Regions from separate parts of the Fictibacillus sp. WQ 8-8 genome, predicted to be linked through region 3. Evidence: riboswitches for the same ligand, from Rfam matches in the RefSeq annotation. Region 3 holds a riboswitch; each other region holds the start of a gene.

Region 1 (3,424 bases), on a different contig from region 3:
CATTGAAAGGTCCGAGGTTTTATTATCGTTCACTTGAGCTCTTTATGCTAAGACCCGATGATTCAATTTTTTGGCTGTTCCGGGCGATGAGAACATCACAAGTGGCATGCCTGGTGATATATTGTGAAACACTGCCGATAAAAATGCGTTCCATAGCGTTTAACCCGGTTGCACCGCAGACAATTAAATCTGCTTCATGCATGGAAGCGAAAGAAAGGATTTCTGTTTTTGGAGTTCCGTAATTAGATAAGGTTTTAACATTTTTTAATCCATGTTTCCTTGCCATCTCATCATAATTTTCAAGAAGGGATTCACTAAAACTCTTGTCACGGTTCATCTCGAAGTTAACTGCACCTGCGTCTAATGGAGCAGTAGGGATTTTTTCCTCAGAAATATGAACAATTAGCAATTGCGCATGATATTCTTTCGTAATTTCTATAGCTCTGTAAAAGGCAACCTCCGAAGATTCCGATCCATCCACACCAACAAGGATTCTTTCGTAATAAGGCATAAAAATCACCCCTTTTTTGTAAACTTATATAAATTCATTCCCTATATATAAGAGAGGCAAACATAATCGTAACATTTGTACCCAACCTCCAAATTCCATTTGACAAACCTATAGGAGTAAGGTATTTTTGAACGTATTAAAGTATTTGAAAAATTCATAATTGACTCTTATCAAGAGTGGTGGAGGGACTGGCCCGATGATACCCGGCAACCTGCAGATTATTTCTGAACAGGTGCCAAATCCTGCAAGGCAGAAGGCTTTGAGAGATAAGAGAAGGTCAAGCCCAAGCGGATAATTGCACCTCTCTGAATCTTTTAGAGAGGTGTTTTTTGTTGAATAAATGGGGGGATATCTGTTGGCAAATACACAATTATCTGCTGTAAATGATACGGCAGCAATAGGAGAACTTACGTTAGAGTCTGGAAAAGAGCTGAAAGATGTCCATATCGCTTACCAGCGAATCGGCGCAGCAAATGCACCTGCCATTTTCGTATGCCATGCGCTTACAGGTAATCATTATACGTTAAACAGTGAGATGGGAGAAGGCTGGTGGGCAGGTCTATTGGGAAATGGGCAGTATATTGATTTGGAGAAATACCAGGTGATTACTTCAAATGTATTGGGAGGGTGTGACGGATCAACAGGACCACTCTCGGTCAATCCCGTTACTGGAAGTCCTTACGGAGCTGAATTTCCATTGATAACAATCAGAGACATGGTGCAGGCCCAAAAGAAACTTTTGGAAGTACTCGGCTTGGGACGTCTAGAGGCAGTGATCGGCGGATCGTTAGGCGGCATGCAGGTATTAGAGTGGGGACTGATGTATCCTGATTTTATGGAGCGTCTGATCCCGATTGCCGTAACCCCTTTTCTAAGTGATTATGCGATAGGTTTCAATGCAGCGGGAAGAACGGCCATCCTCAGTGATCCCTTATGGAATAACGGACAGTACGGTAAAGAAAATACACCAAGGAAAGGGCTTGGCATTGCTCGGATGATCGGTATGCTCACTTATCGTTCGGGAGCATTGTTCAATCATCGATTTCAGCGAAAACAAACAGAGAATTGGGAAACCATTCATGAGGATGCAGCCTTTTCAGTTGAATCCTATCTTCAATACCAAGCGGATAAATTAGCGGACCGTTTTGATGCCAACAGTTACTTAACACTATTGAAAGCGATGGATACTCACGATATCGGCAGAGAAAGGGGAGGAGTAGTGGCTGCTTCCCAGAGCTATAAGGCTCAAATGCTTTGTGTTGGTTTCACCGGTGATTTGCTCTATCCTTCTGATTTAATGGAACAGTTTGTAAAAGATGTTCAAGCTGAAAATAAAAGAGCAAAATATCTTGAGGTATCCACCATGTTTGGCCATGATGGATTTCTGACAGAATTTGATAAGTGGGGGAACTTGCTCAAAGAATTTATGAGAGAAACAATAAAGACATGAGGATATCATCCTCATGTCTTTATTTATCACTATTCAACAGCTGGTTTTTCAATAACCGCCGTCTGATTAGAAGGCGTATGCTGTTCAGGGCGCTCCCGGCTAATTCTTCCGCCGCCGACGGATAAAGCGACCAAAATACCCGCTCCAATAAAAATCAAGCCTGTTAAAAATACAGTGGTAAAAGAATCACTCCATGCGGTCTGTATAGAATGAATAACGGTATCTTTAATTGTATCAGGCAATTTAAGAAGATCTGGATGGATTAAAATGCTGAACAATGCATCTGTTTTGTCTGCTAACTTTTGAAAGATCCCTTGAAGCATTGGGTTCGTTTGTTCACTCACTACATCTTTCATTTTTGTTTCTAAGGAATGGTTCATCACTACATTTAGAACAGTGATACCAATCGTACCGCCAATTGAACGGAAGAACGTTGATGCAGAAGTAATAGCTCCCAGTTTTGTTTTCGGAAATTCATTTTGAATCGCGATCATTAATGTCGGCATAACAAGACCCATTCCGAATCCCATAATAATCATATAAGCGTATGCTGTAATTTCATTGGAATCAACACCCATCGTGCTCATCAAGTAGAAGCCTACTGCTGTAATGATCATGCCCGCAGTCAATACGGTTCGATAAGGAACTTTCAATAGAAGTCTTCCTCCAATAATACTCGCCAGGATGAGAGAAATCATCATCGGTGTCATGGTAGAACCAGCTTGTGTCGGAGTTACACCCAGAATTCCCTGCATAAACATCGGAACGAACATGATCGCACCGAACATGCCTAAGCCCAGTAAAAACCCTAGAGCATTTGTTGTGGCAAAAACACGGTTTTTAAACAGTGAAAGATCTAGGACAGGCTCTTTTGCCTTCTTTTCTACAAATCCGAATACGATCAAGAGAACGATGGAGAAGCCGAAGATCAATCCGCTTTCCAGAGAAACCCATTCAAATTTATCTCCGCCAAACGTCAAACCAAGGAGCAATAAGACGATGGCAGGGATTAGAGTGATGATTCCAAGATAATCGATATTCACTTCTTCTTTTGGCCTTACCAGTTCATTTTTCATTCCAACAAAAATGAGGATGGCAGATAAGAGACCAAAAGGAACATTAATTAAGAAAATCCAGTGCCAGCTGATCGAGTCGACTAAAAATCCACCGATGAACGGACCGATAACAGAGCTTAATCCGAAGATTGCTCCGAATACTCCCTGCCATTTCGCACGCTGTTCCGCTGTGAAAATATCACCGATAATGGTTTGTGAAAGAGGCATGATCATACCGCCGCCAAGACCCTGCAGCCCGCGGTAGAAAATCAATTGTTCCATAGAATTCGCTGTTGCACATAACCCGGAGCCAATGACGAAAATGACGGTCCCAATCAAATAAAGGGAACGGCGTCCGTATAGATCCGAAAGCTTTCCGACGATCGGAATTATCGTAGTAGATGTAAT
Region 2 (3,424 bases), on a different contig from region 3:
CGTACACCGAGAGGTCCCAGCCTTTTTCTTTTGCTAAATACATGGGAGCCAGAGCTGTACCATACCGGGAAGTTGCAATTCCGCCAGCGTTGCAGTGCGTCATCAAACAATCCCCGTTTTTCAGCAAGGTCAATGCGTATTCCCCGATTTTACGGCAAGTTTCTTCATCTTCCCGCTGAATGAGAAGAGCCTCTTGCTCGATCAGCTGAACCGCTTCCTCAGTATCTCGGGCTTGTTCGGCAGAGCCTGTGACCCGGTCGAGGGCCCAGAACAAATTAACCGCAGTGGGCCGGGATCCGGCAAGGTAAGCTTTTTGCTGCAACAGCTTTGACTTGAACTCGTCATACGGCATGGATATGTTGGCCTTTGCCCATAACACGATTCCAAAAGCTGCGGCGATTCCAATGGCAGGTGCGCCTCGCACTTGCAATTTTTTTATGCAATCCCACACTTGTTCAATTGTCGTAACATTAATGTAGACGGTATGGCGGGGAAGCTGCTGCTGATCAAGCAGCAGAAGATGATCCCCTTTATATCTCAGTGATGAAATCCAGGTTTCTGTCGTACTCATAATCATTAAACACTCCTGATGTATGTGATAAATTCATCGATATTTTTTATGCTCTCAGCGTTCTTTACCCAATCGCTTCCAAGCTTCAGCACACGTTTTTTTAACTCGATTTGGCCATTGAAGTCTTCAATGGAATCAAGATCTTCGACATGGGCAAGCCCAATCGTGCGGCGGATCACTTCACAACCGGCAAAACCAATCATATCTGTAAAAATGCTATTTAAAATCTCTTCCTCAAATCCAGGAAGTTTGGTTGCAGACTCTACACCCTCTGTTTTCCACAGTTCTCTGTAACGGGCAGTGAAGGTTTCCCAAGTGTCTTTGATCACGCTGAGCAAATAGCTCTGATATTCTTCGCGCCTAAGAGAGTCAGAGATATGAAAGGACTGTGAGGCATGATTCAATGCAATATTGGCAAAAAAGTGGGCGATATCAAAGCCTTGAGGCCCATAATAAGCAAACTCGGAATCTATTAATTTTGTAGAAGTTTCGGTAACGAAAATACTTCCGGTATGGAGGTCACCATGCAACAGAGCCTCTGCACGCGTCAAAAATTTATATTTTAGAGAGGCAGCTCTCTGTTTGAGGAGAGTATCACTCCATAGTTCGGAAACGGCCTCCTTCAGCTCGGAAGGAAAATCGTTGGTGTCGATGTCATAAAACGGGTCAGTAAATACAAGGTCTTCGGTAATCTTGCAAAGTTCAGGGTTTGTAAACGTCTGGACAAGCTCTTTCTTCTCGAAAGGATGCAAGTAAAAATCACTCGTATAGAACAGGCTTTTGGCAATAAATGTGCCGATGTGCTGTGCAAGATGAGGATATTTGACCCCTTCGATCAGACCTTTCCGCAGAATCACGTGAGAAGATAAGTCTTCCATTACAGTGAGAGCGAGATCCTGGTCTGTATAAAAAACTTCTGGAACATGCTCAGGAGCAAATTCTGCTGATTTTATTAAAGAGCTGCTTTCAATCCTTGCCCTGTCCAGTGTAAGCGGCCAGCTTTCTCCCACGACTTTGGCATAGGGAAGTGCCTGCTTTACGATAATGGATTTACCTGTATCTTCTTCGATTAGCCGAAAAACAAGGTTAAGATTACCGTCACCAATCTCATTGACTTTAATGTTTTGATAATCAGATAACAGTTCGAGTTTTTGTGCCAGCTCCACCACGGTTTGTTCATTCAGTCGTTCGTAAGATTGTTTGAGGGTTGTTGCCATCTATACTACCTCCGGAATATTTTGTATGTAAAAAGGCCTCTTTTCTGTAAGAAAAGAGGCCTGGATGTATAGTTTCCACGCCTCTTATCTTGCAAAACAAAGTTTTGCTGGAATTAGCACCGTGCCATACTGGATCTCCAGGCTTCTAGTAATAGACGCCCCATTTCACAATGGTATTACGGTCGGTTGCTGGGTTTCATCGGGCCAAATTCCCTCCACCTGCTCTTGATAAGAGACAACAAATATAAAATTGTTAGAAAAAACAGAATGCAATAATAATTTACAATGGCAATCATACAATCTTATCCATTGTCTGTCAAATCTTTTTTAATAAAATTCTGGACGTCTGTCTTCAAACACAGGGATTCTGTTTCTTACTTCTTCAACAAGATCAGTGTCGACCTCAGCAAACAAAATGGTCTCTTCTTCTCCGTCTGTCTCTGCAATAATTTCTCCCCAGGGATCAATGACCAACGTGTGACCTGCGAACGTGTTGTTCTTATCACTGCCGACCCGGTTGCATGCCACAACGTAGCATTGGTTCTCAATGGCTCTTGTTATTAGCAGGTTCCGCCAGTGGCTCAGCCGCTGCGCCGGCCACTCGGCAGGAACAAACAGGATAGAGGCGCCTTCAAGAATATGGGCGCGAATCCATTCAGGGAAACGGATATCATAGCAGATGACACCGGCAGCAGGAACGTTTTCCAGCATGAAATTTCCTTTGCGGGAGCCCGGAGCAATATATTTTTCTTCCTGCATTAGCCGGATCAGATGGAGTTTACTGTATTCGCCGGTCTGCTCACCTTTTCGGTTAAAGGCATACATGGTGTTATAGATTCCTTCATCCGTTTTCTTAGCGATGGAACCTGCAACAATGTTCACTTGGTATTTGCTGGCAAGGCCGCTCATTAATCGTTTGATCTCATCGCCGTTTGTATCTCCTATCTCATCTAGCCTTTCTAGATCATAGCCTGTAGTCCACAGTTCAGGAAGAACAATCACATCAGGTTTTTTCATTGCTGCCTGTTCAATTCTTTCTGAAGCCCTCTTAATATTTTCCTTGGGATTGCCAAGCTGAATATCCATTTGAATCGCTGCAACAGTAAGTTTCATGCTATCCTCCATTAAAACGTTTTGACAGATTTTAATTAAGCGTATAACATAATTGATTAGAATTTCAAGAAAATTACGAAAGACAGGATGTGTAACCGTGAAACAATTCCAGCAAGCAGAAGCTTTATCGCGGCTGCCTGAACAATTTTTTGCAAAGCTGGTAGGCAAGGTGAGTGCTGCTTCTAAAGGGCATGATATTATCAACCTTGGCCAGGGAAACCCTGACCAGCCAACGCCTCCGCATATTGTGGCAGCTTTGCAGGAGGCTGCTCATAACCCGCAATATCATAAATATTCTCCGTTCAGGGGTTATGATTTTTTAAAAGAGGCAGTAGCTGAACATTACAAGAAAGAATTCGGCGTAGACGTTGATCCTAAAAAAGAAGTAGCTGTCTTATTCGGAGGTAAAGCGGGTTTAGTAGAGATTTCACAATGTTTTTTGAACAAAGGTGACCTAGCCTTGGTCCCGGATCCTGGATATCCCGATTACTGGTCAGGACTTGCCATGGCGGAAGCTGAGATG
Region 3 (3,424 bases):
TTGATTGATAGATCTTCGCAATTTTTTTCAGCGATTTTTTATTTTTATCTTCAGTTCTTGTTGCAATGATATTGATATATGGCTTTGCAGTCTTGCTTTCAAGGAAGATCGAATCTTTCTTCGGATTCATTCCAGCGTCGACAGCAACGCCATTGTTAATGATTGAAGCGGCCACATCAGGAAGCACCCGTGGTGTCTGGCCTGCAACTACTGGTTTAAGCTTCAAGTGTTTTTTGTTCTCCACCACTTTTTTCAGATCACCATTCCCATCAAAGTTCTTTTCCAGTTTGATTAGCCCGGCACTCTGCAGAAGAAGCAATGCACGGCCCATGTTCGTAGCTTCATTCGGCAAAGCAATGGTTGATCCAGCCGGGATATCCTTGATGTTCTTGTATTTTTTTGAGTAAACGCCCATAGGCGCAATGACGGTTGTTGCAATCGGTGCTAAATCCAATTTATGTTCTTTTTTAAACGAATTGAAGTAAGAGATGGTCTGAAACGCATTAGCGTCAATATCCCCGTCAGACAATGCCTGATTCGGACGGACATAATCGGAAAACTCTACGATTTCCAAATCAATGCCTTCTTTTTCTGCTTTTTTAGCGATATACTTCCACACGTCACTGTCAGATCCACTGATGCCCATCTTTACTTTTTCAAGGCCTTTTTTATCTCCGCCGCTGCACCCGCTCAAGAATGCCGACATTAAAACCCCGATGACTAAAATGATCAATGAATATTTTTTCATACGATTTTCCTTCTCCCTTTTCTCTTTTTATCTTCTTCTAATTTTTCTGGACAGTATATTTCCTGTGCTCTGCAAGCCTTGAACAAGGATGACGAGCAGAACGACGGTGACAATCATCACGTCTGTATCAAATCGCTGATAGCCGTAGGCAATGGCCAGATCGCCCAAGCCTCCTCCACCAACAGCCCCTGCCATCGCCGAAGCTCCGACCAGGCCGATCGTTGCGATCGTAAACGACAGGATCAGTGAACTGAATGCTTCCGGCAGCAGTATGCGAAAGATGGTCTGCCAAGGAGTAGCTCCCATGGCTTCTGCGGCCTCTACAATGCCCGGATCGATCTCAAGCAGGCTGTTTTCCACGAGCCTTGCGATATAGGGGCCGGCATATACAATCAATGGCACAATCGCGGCCGATGTCCCGATAGAGGTACCGACTACTAATCTTGTAAACGGGATAATCGCCACCATTAAGATGATGAACGGTATCGAACGCAGAACGTTTACAATCGCGTTCAAAACGTTAAAGACGGCCAGGTTTTCAAGAATGTGCCCCATCCTCGTGACTACGAGTACGACGCCAAGCGGAATGCCGATTACAGCCGAGAACAATAAGGAAAATCCAACCATCGTTAAGGTATCACCGGCCGCATTTAAAATGTCGACCCAAAATGTACTCCAATCAACTTGCATAAGGTGCAACCTCCCTTATTTCGACTTCACTCTGGTTCACGAAAAAGATCGCTCTTCTGATTTCCTGTTCGTCGCCGATCAATTGAACAACAAGGTTTCCGAAAGGGACGTCTTGAAGTTCTGTGACATGGCCGTATAGAACGCTGACGTCCACGTTGAATTTCTTGGCAATCTGTGACAGCAGCGGTTGTCCTGTGGATGCTCCGGTAAATACAATCCTGAAGATCTGATGATTCCTGTCCTGCTTCTTCAATAGGTCTTTAAGGGACTCAGGCAATTCATCCTGAAGAACTGAACTGACGAAGCGCCTTGCCGTCTCAGTCTGTGGCCTTGCAAATACATCAAAAACGCTCCCTTTCTCAATCACTTCTCCGTTCTCCATAACAGCGACGGAATCGCATATCTCACGAATGACGTTCATCTCATGCGTGATGATCAGAATCGTAATGTTGTATTCCTTATTGATTTTTTTCAGAAGCTTTAAAATACTGGAGGTCGTCTGCGGATCCAATGCCGATGTTGCTTCATCACACAATAGCACTTCCGGATCAGTGGAGAGCGCCCGGGCAATGCCTACCCGCTGTTTTTGTCCGCCGGAGAGCTGGTCGGGATATTTATGCCCGTGCTCGGACAAGCCAACAAATTCCAGCAGGTCGTTCACCTTCTCTTTAACGAATGATTTCTTCATGCCGAGAAGATAAAGCGGTGTCGCAATATTATCAAATACCGTTTTTGCGTTCAGCAGATTAAAATGCTGAAAAATCATACCGATATTTTTCCGTTTTTTTCTCAGTTCCTTCGGAGACAATCTTGCCATGTCCTCCTCTCCTACAAAGACGTGCCCTGATGTCGGCTTCTCCAAAAGATTCACACATCGCAGCAAGGAGCTCTTTCCTGCTCCGCTGTATCCGACAACACCGTAGATCTCTCCTTTTTTTATCTCAAAGCTCACATTGTTTAACGCTCTTACCTGGCTTTTGCCACTCTCATAAATTTTGGTTACCTCTTCAAATCGAATCAATGATGTGATCTCCTTTCTCGCTACTGTTAAAACATCAAAAAAAGCCTCTTCTTGAAAACAAGAAGAGGCCTGACGCATAGATGAGTGGCTGATCTCTTCTTATCTTCCAAGCGCTAATCGCTTGCCGGACTTGGCACAGTATTCCCATTAAACCGGGAACCCGCTGCCGAGGTTTCAAAGGGCCAATCCCTCCACCTCTCTGGATAAGAAACAAATATAATGTTCAATTAAATAAAAAAATCTCTTCTTAAAGAAAGAAGAGATGTTGTATCCATAAGGAAACGAGCTGCTCTTCTTATCTTCCAAGCCCTTAAAGGAACTTGCTGGAATTGGCACAGTGTTTTTCAAAAGAAAAACCCGCTGCCGAGGTATCACAGGGCCATATCCCTCCACCTCTCTGGATAAGAAACACGTTCATATTTACTTGATGTGACCTATCTTATACCATGATCTAAGTCGATGTCAAATCTTTTTTCGGAGTTCTCTGATCGGAATAAAAACACTGAAGCCATAAAAGCCAGCCACATTACTCCTCCGGCAACTCCAGCCAGTACATCCGTAATATAGTGAATGCCTAGATAAATTCTGCTCCAGCAAATAAATCCAAGGTGCACTGCCAATATACAAAATTTCGTTCTAACAAATTTTTTTGATAAGAGTGTAAAAAGACCATAAAGCGCTGTTGCATTCATCGCATGAGCACTCGGATATCCATACCTAATGTAAAAAGGTTTAGTGGATGGAGGCCGCTGCTTCCAATTCTTTCTCCAAACAGAGTTAATCAAACGGCATCCGATCAGGTTGGCTATTAATAAAAAAACAATGTTTCTCTTTCCTTTTTTCCTGTATCTGTATGCAGAATAAATAGTGGCAGGAATCAACAGAAATCCAGAACCAAGAAAAGAGTAACTTCTCAGAAAGAAATCCACGAAACCTCCGCCCCGTGCTGAAAATATAGCCAAGCT
Region 4 (3,424 bases), on a different contig from region 3:
AAGGATGGTGTCATTTCGATTCAGTTAAAAGATCAAAAAGGCAGGCCTTTCGATGAGCTGGAGGTCAATCATGAAAAGCTGATGCACTTCATTCTGGTCAGCGAAGATTTAAAACAATACAATCACCTTCATCCTCAAAAGACCAGTAAAGGCTCGTTTGAAGTAAAGCACAGACTGCAGCCTGGAACCTACAAAGCATTTGTAGACATCAAGCCCAAAAATAAAGCTTATGCCGTTGCCCCGTTGAAAATTGAAGCGGGAAGCCATGGAAATCATACTCACCAGCCAGAATTGAAGGCAGATACCACCTTTTCAAAAACAATTGATGGACACAAGGTATCATTGACGCCAAAAGAATTTAAAGCTGGCCAGCCTGTTACGCTGCAATTTAGCATGGGTGATGCAAAACCTGAACCTTATCTTGGAGCACGTGGCCATGTTGTGGTCTTAGATCATACAGGAGAAAAATATGTCCACGTTCATCCTTCCACTCCTGAAGATACAAAATTTGAGACGGAATTTGAGGAACCTGGACTTTATAAATTGTGGGCGGAGTTTAAGATCAATGGGAAAGTGATCACCTATCCGTTCATTATTGAAGTGAAGAAATAGAAGAATACAATAAAAGCTGACTCATTTGAGTCAGCTTTTATTGGTATAAATTATTGTTTGTGATGTGTCAGTGGAGATTAGTGCTTTCAGTTTGTGGTCCAGCTGAGAAAGAATGTTTTTTATTTTTTCTAATGCTGAAGAAAATTGCCGCCAGCCAAACGACGACCAGCACGGTATAGACCGATTGCAGTGCTGTACCGGAGATTCCAGCGGACTGCAAAAGCGTCCGGGCGTTCGTTACAATAATCAATCCTCCAACAACCACACCTAAAATATGCGAAGGGATAATGCGGACGAGCCATGCTGCGATCGGTGCTGCGATTAATCCTCCCGCCATGAGGGCGATAACCCACATCCAGTTGACCTGCTCCCATCCGAGAGAGATGAGGAAACCGAGTGTAGCAGAAACGGCAACAGCAAATTCGCTCGTATCCACGGAACCGATGACCTTTCTTGTTGTTGTGCCGTTTTTGGCTAACAGGACAGGTGTGGCTACCGGTCCCCAGCCTCCTCCTCCGGTGGCATCCAAGAAGCCAGCAACAAGTCCGAGCGGGATGAGCTGCTTGCGGCTGAACGCTTTTTCATGATCAGCAGGCTTGGTGTTCTTTTTAAATAAAAATCGGTACAGAATAAAGAAACCAAGGAACAGCAGGAAAAAGGAAATATACGGTTTTACTGCGTCGCCAGGAAGATTGGATAAAAAGCAGGCACCGGTAAATGCCCCAATGGATCCCGGAATAATGAGACGAAAGATAATTTTACGGTCAACATTACCGAACCTGATGTGTGATGCACCTGAGGCGGCTGTCGTAACAACCTCTGCAAAGTGAACCGAAGCCGAAGCAACCGCCGGAGCGATTCCAAAGGCCAGCAGCAGGGAAGTCGAAGTCAGTCCGTAAGCCATTCCGAGTGACCCGTCAATCAGTTGTGCAACGAGTCCAATCAGGGCCAGGATGATCAGTTTTTTCATTTTACTCCTCCTAACAAATAAAAGGCCCTTAACAGTAAAGTTAAGAGCCTTCGGTTTTTCCGATCAGCAGTGTATCTCTTTTCGAATTTAGTATCTACTATATTCAATGGAATGAAAGTCTGTCAATAAAATTTTCGGATATTTCAATAAATATTTTTTAATCCGATAAGAATAATAGGGTTTGCGAAAGCATAAATGTGTGTTATTATTTAAAAAAATAAAAAAACTTATCCAGAGCGGTGAAGGGAACTGGCCCGATGAAACCCGGCAACCTGCATTTTTTTGCAAGGTGCTAACTCCAGCAGAATGTTTATTACATTTTGGAAGATAAGGTAATATGTTTACCTCGTCAGTCTTTCCGAAATGGAAAGGTTTTTTTATTGCCATTTTAATTCCTAAAAAAACCTAACAAAACATATTAAACGAGGAGGTTCTGATGTGGTAAACGGTAAAAGCCAGGATGAAATTTTTGAACAGTTAAAAGAAATGCTGAACAGTATCAAGTATGGGTCCATCACGTTAATTGTTCAGGATGGAAAGCTGATTCAGCTGGAAAAAAACGAAAAGGTACGTTTTAAATAAATATTCGCTGACTAGAAAACTAGAGGCGGTTTTAACATAGCAGGATGGCTGCTTATGGTTAAAGCTGCCTTTTTCATTGGAGGGGTGGTTAACATGCTCAAGTTTGACACATGGAAAGAACAGGAGTTTACGTTTCCGGAAGACAGTGAAACGAAGGGGGCACTCGAAGTACTGAAATGGGCGTATGAGCAATATGGAGATGCACTCGTTTATGCGTGCAGCTTCGGAATAGAAGGCAGTGTCCTGGTGGATCTTGTATCCAAGGTCAAACCAGATGCAAGAGTCGTTTTCCTGGATACAGGCCTTCACTTCAAGGAAACGTACGAGGTGATCGAAAAGGCGAAAAAAAGATATCCGGAAATGAAGATTGAGATGAAGAAGCCTTCGCTGTCCTTGTTGGAACAGGCGGAAAAGCATGGCAGCGAGTTATGGAAAAGAGAACCGAACCTCTGCTGTTATATACGAAAGGTAGTCCCTCTTGAGGAAACACTGAACGGAGCACCGGCATGGCTGTCGGGTCTCCGGAGGGAGCAGTCGGCAGGGAGGAGCAATGTTCAGTACATCAATAAGGATGAACGTTTTAAATCCGTGAAAATCTGTCCGCTGATCCATTGGACGTGGAAGGAAATTTGGAGATACGCCTACAAGCAGAATCTGCCCTACAATCCGCTTCACGATCAGGGGTATCCGAGCATCGGCTGCGAGCCGTGCACGCTTCCGGCTGACGGGTCGGGTGATTCCCGCTCAGGACGCTGGTCAGGGCAAGGGAAAACAGAGTGTGGACTTCACGAATAATAAAGTAAAATTACAGGAGGAATTAACATGACATCAATTTTGCCGCATGGAGGAAAGCTGATAAACCGTTATGAACCAAATCTGCCAACAGACCACATTCAAAAGGAAGTGGAACTGGATGCTACATCCTTAAGTGATCTTGAACTGATCGGTGTAGGAGCCTACAGCCCAATTACTGGTTTTCTAAATGAAGAAGACTATCAATCTGTCGTTGATTCTCTACGTCTTGCTGATGGAACGGTTTGGAGCATTCCAATCGTCCTTCCAGTTCATGAAAAACAAGCCAGGACGCTATCAGCAGGAGATCAGGCGAGGCTCGTATTTGAGGGTGTAACGTACGGAGTCATCGAGGTGGAAGACCTTTACCGCCCGGACATTAAGCATGAAGCAGAGCAAGTCTACCAAACGGCAGATACTGCACACCCTGGGGTTAAAAAACTTCTGGAACGCCCTTCTTACTATGTC

Evidence for each region. A riboswitch is a leader RNA that binds a small molecule or an ion and turns the genes downstream of it on or off. The one in region 3 is predicted to bind S-adenosylmethionine.
Region 1: linked by a shared signal. The riboswitch ahead of metX (homoserine O-acetyltransferase MetX) and the one ahead of M1K46_RS14485 (methionine ABC transporter ATP-binding protein) in region 3 are both predicted to bind S-adenosylmethionine.
Region 2: linked by a shared signal. The riboswitch ahead of mtnK (S-methyl-5-thioribose kinase) and the one ahead of M1K46_RS14485 (methionine ABC transporter ATP-binding protein) in region 3 are both predicted to bind S-adenosylmethionine.
Region 4: linked by a shared signal. The riboswitch ahead of M1K46_RS00615 (YezD family protein) and the one ahead of M1K46_RS14485 (methionine ABC transporter ATP-binding protein) in region 3 are both predicted to bind S-adenosylmethionine.

What each region holds. Positions count from the first base shown of each region.
Region 1 is NZ_JAMXKG010000007.1:101,986-105,409, forward strand. Features, by position in the region: gene M1K46_RS16655 (universal stress protein) at 23-511, opposite strand; SAM riboswitch class I at 676-784, shown strand; gene metX (homoserine O-acetyltransferase MetX) at 867-1,961, shown strand; gene M1K46_RS16665 (MDR family MFS transporter) at 1,991-3,424, opposite strand, start outside.
Region 2 is NZ_JAMXKG010000003.1:391,453-394,876, forward strand. Features, by position in the region: gene mtnA (S-methyl-5-thioribose-1-phosphate isomerase) at 1-571, opposite strand, end outside; gene mtnK (S-methyl-5-thioribose kinase) at 577-1,788, opposite strand; SAM riboswitch class I at 1,870-2,023, opposite strand; gene M1K46_RS07360 (carbon-nitrogen family hydrolase) at 2,116-2,913, opposite strand; gene M1K46_RS07365 (pyridoxal phosphate-dependent aminotransferase) at 2,999-3,424, shown strand, end outside.
Region 3 is NZ_JAMXKG010000006.1:59,111-62,534, forward strand. Features, by position in the region: gene M1K46_RS14475 (MetQ/NlpA family ABC transporter substrate-binding protein) at 1-748, opposite strand, end outside; gene M1K46_RS14480 (methionine ABC transporter permease) at 776-1,438, opposite strand; gene M1K46_RS14485 (methionine ABC transporter ATP-binding protein) at 1,428-2,459, opposite strand; SAM riboswitch class I at 2,556-2,669, opposite strand; SAM riboswitch class I at 2,752-2,867, opposite strand; gene M1K46_RS14490 (phosphatase PAP2 family protein) at 2,894-3,424, opposite strand, start outside.
Region 4 is NZ_JAMXKG010000001.1:122,738-126,161, reverse strand. Features, by position in the region: gene M1K46_RS00625 (hypothetical protein) at 1-612, shown strand, start outside; gene M1K46_RS00620 (sulfite exporter TauE/SafE family protein) at 680-1,582, opposite strand; SAM riboswitch class I at 1,807-1,916, shown strand; gene M1K46_RS00615 (YezD family protein) at 2,048-2,164, shown strand; gene M1K46_RS00610 (phosphoadenylyl-sulfate reductase) at 2,258-2,959, shown strand; gene sat (sulfate adenylyltransferase) at 2,987-3,424, shown strand, end outside.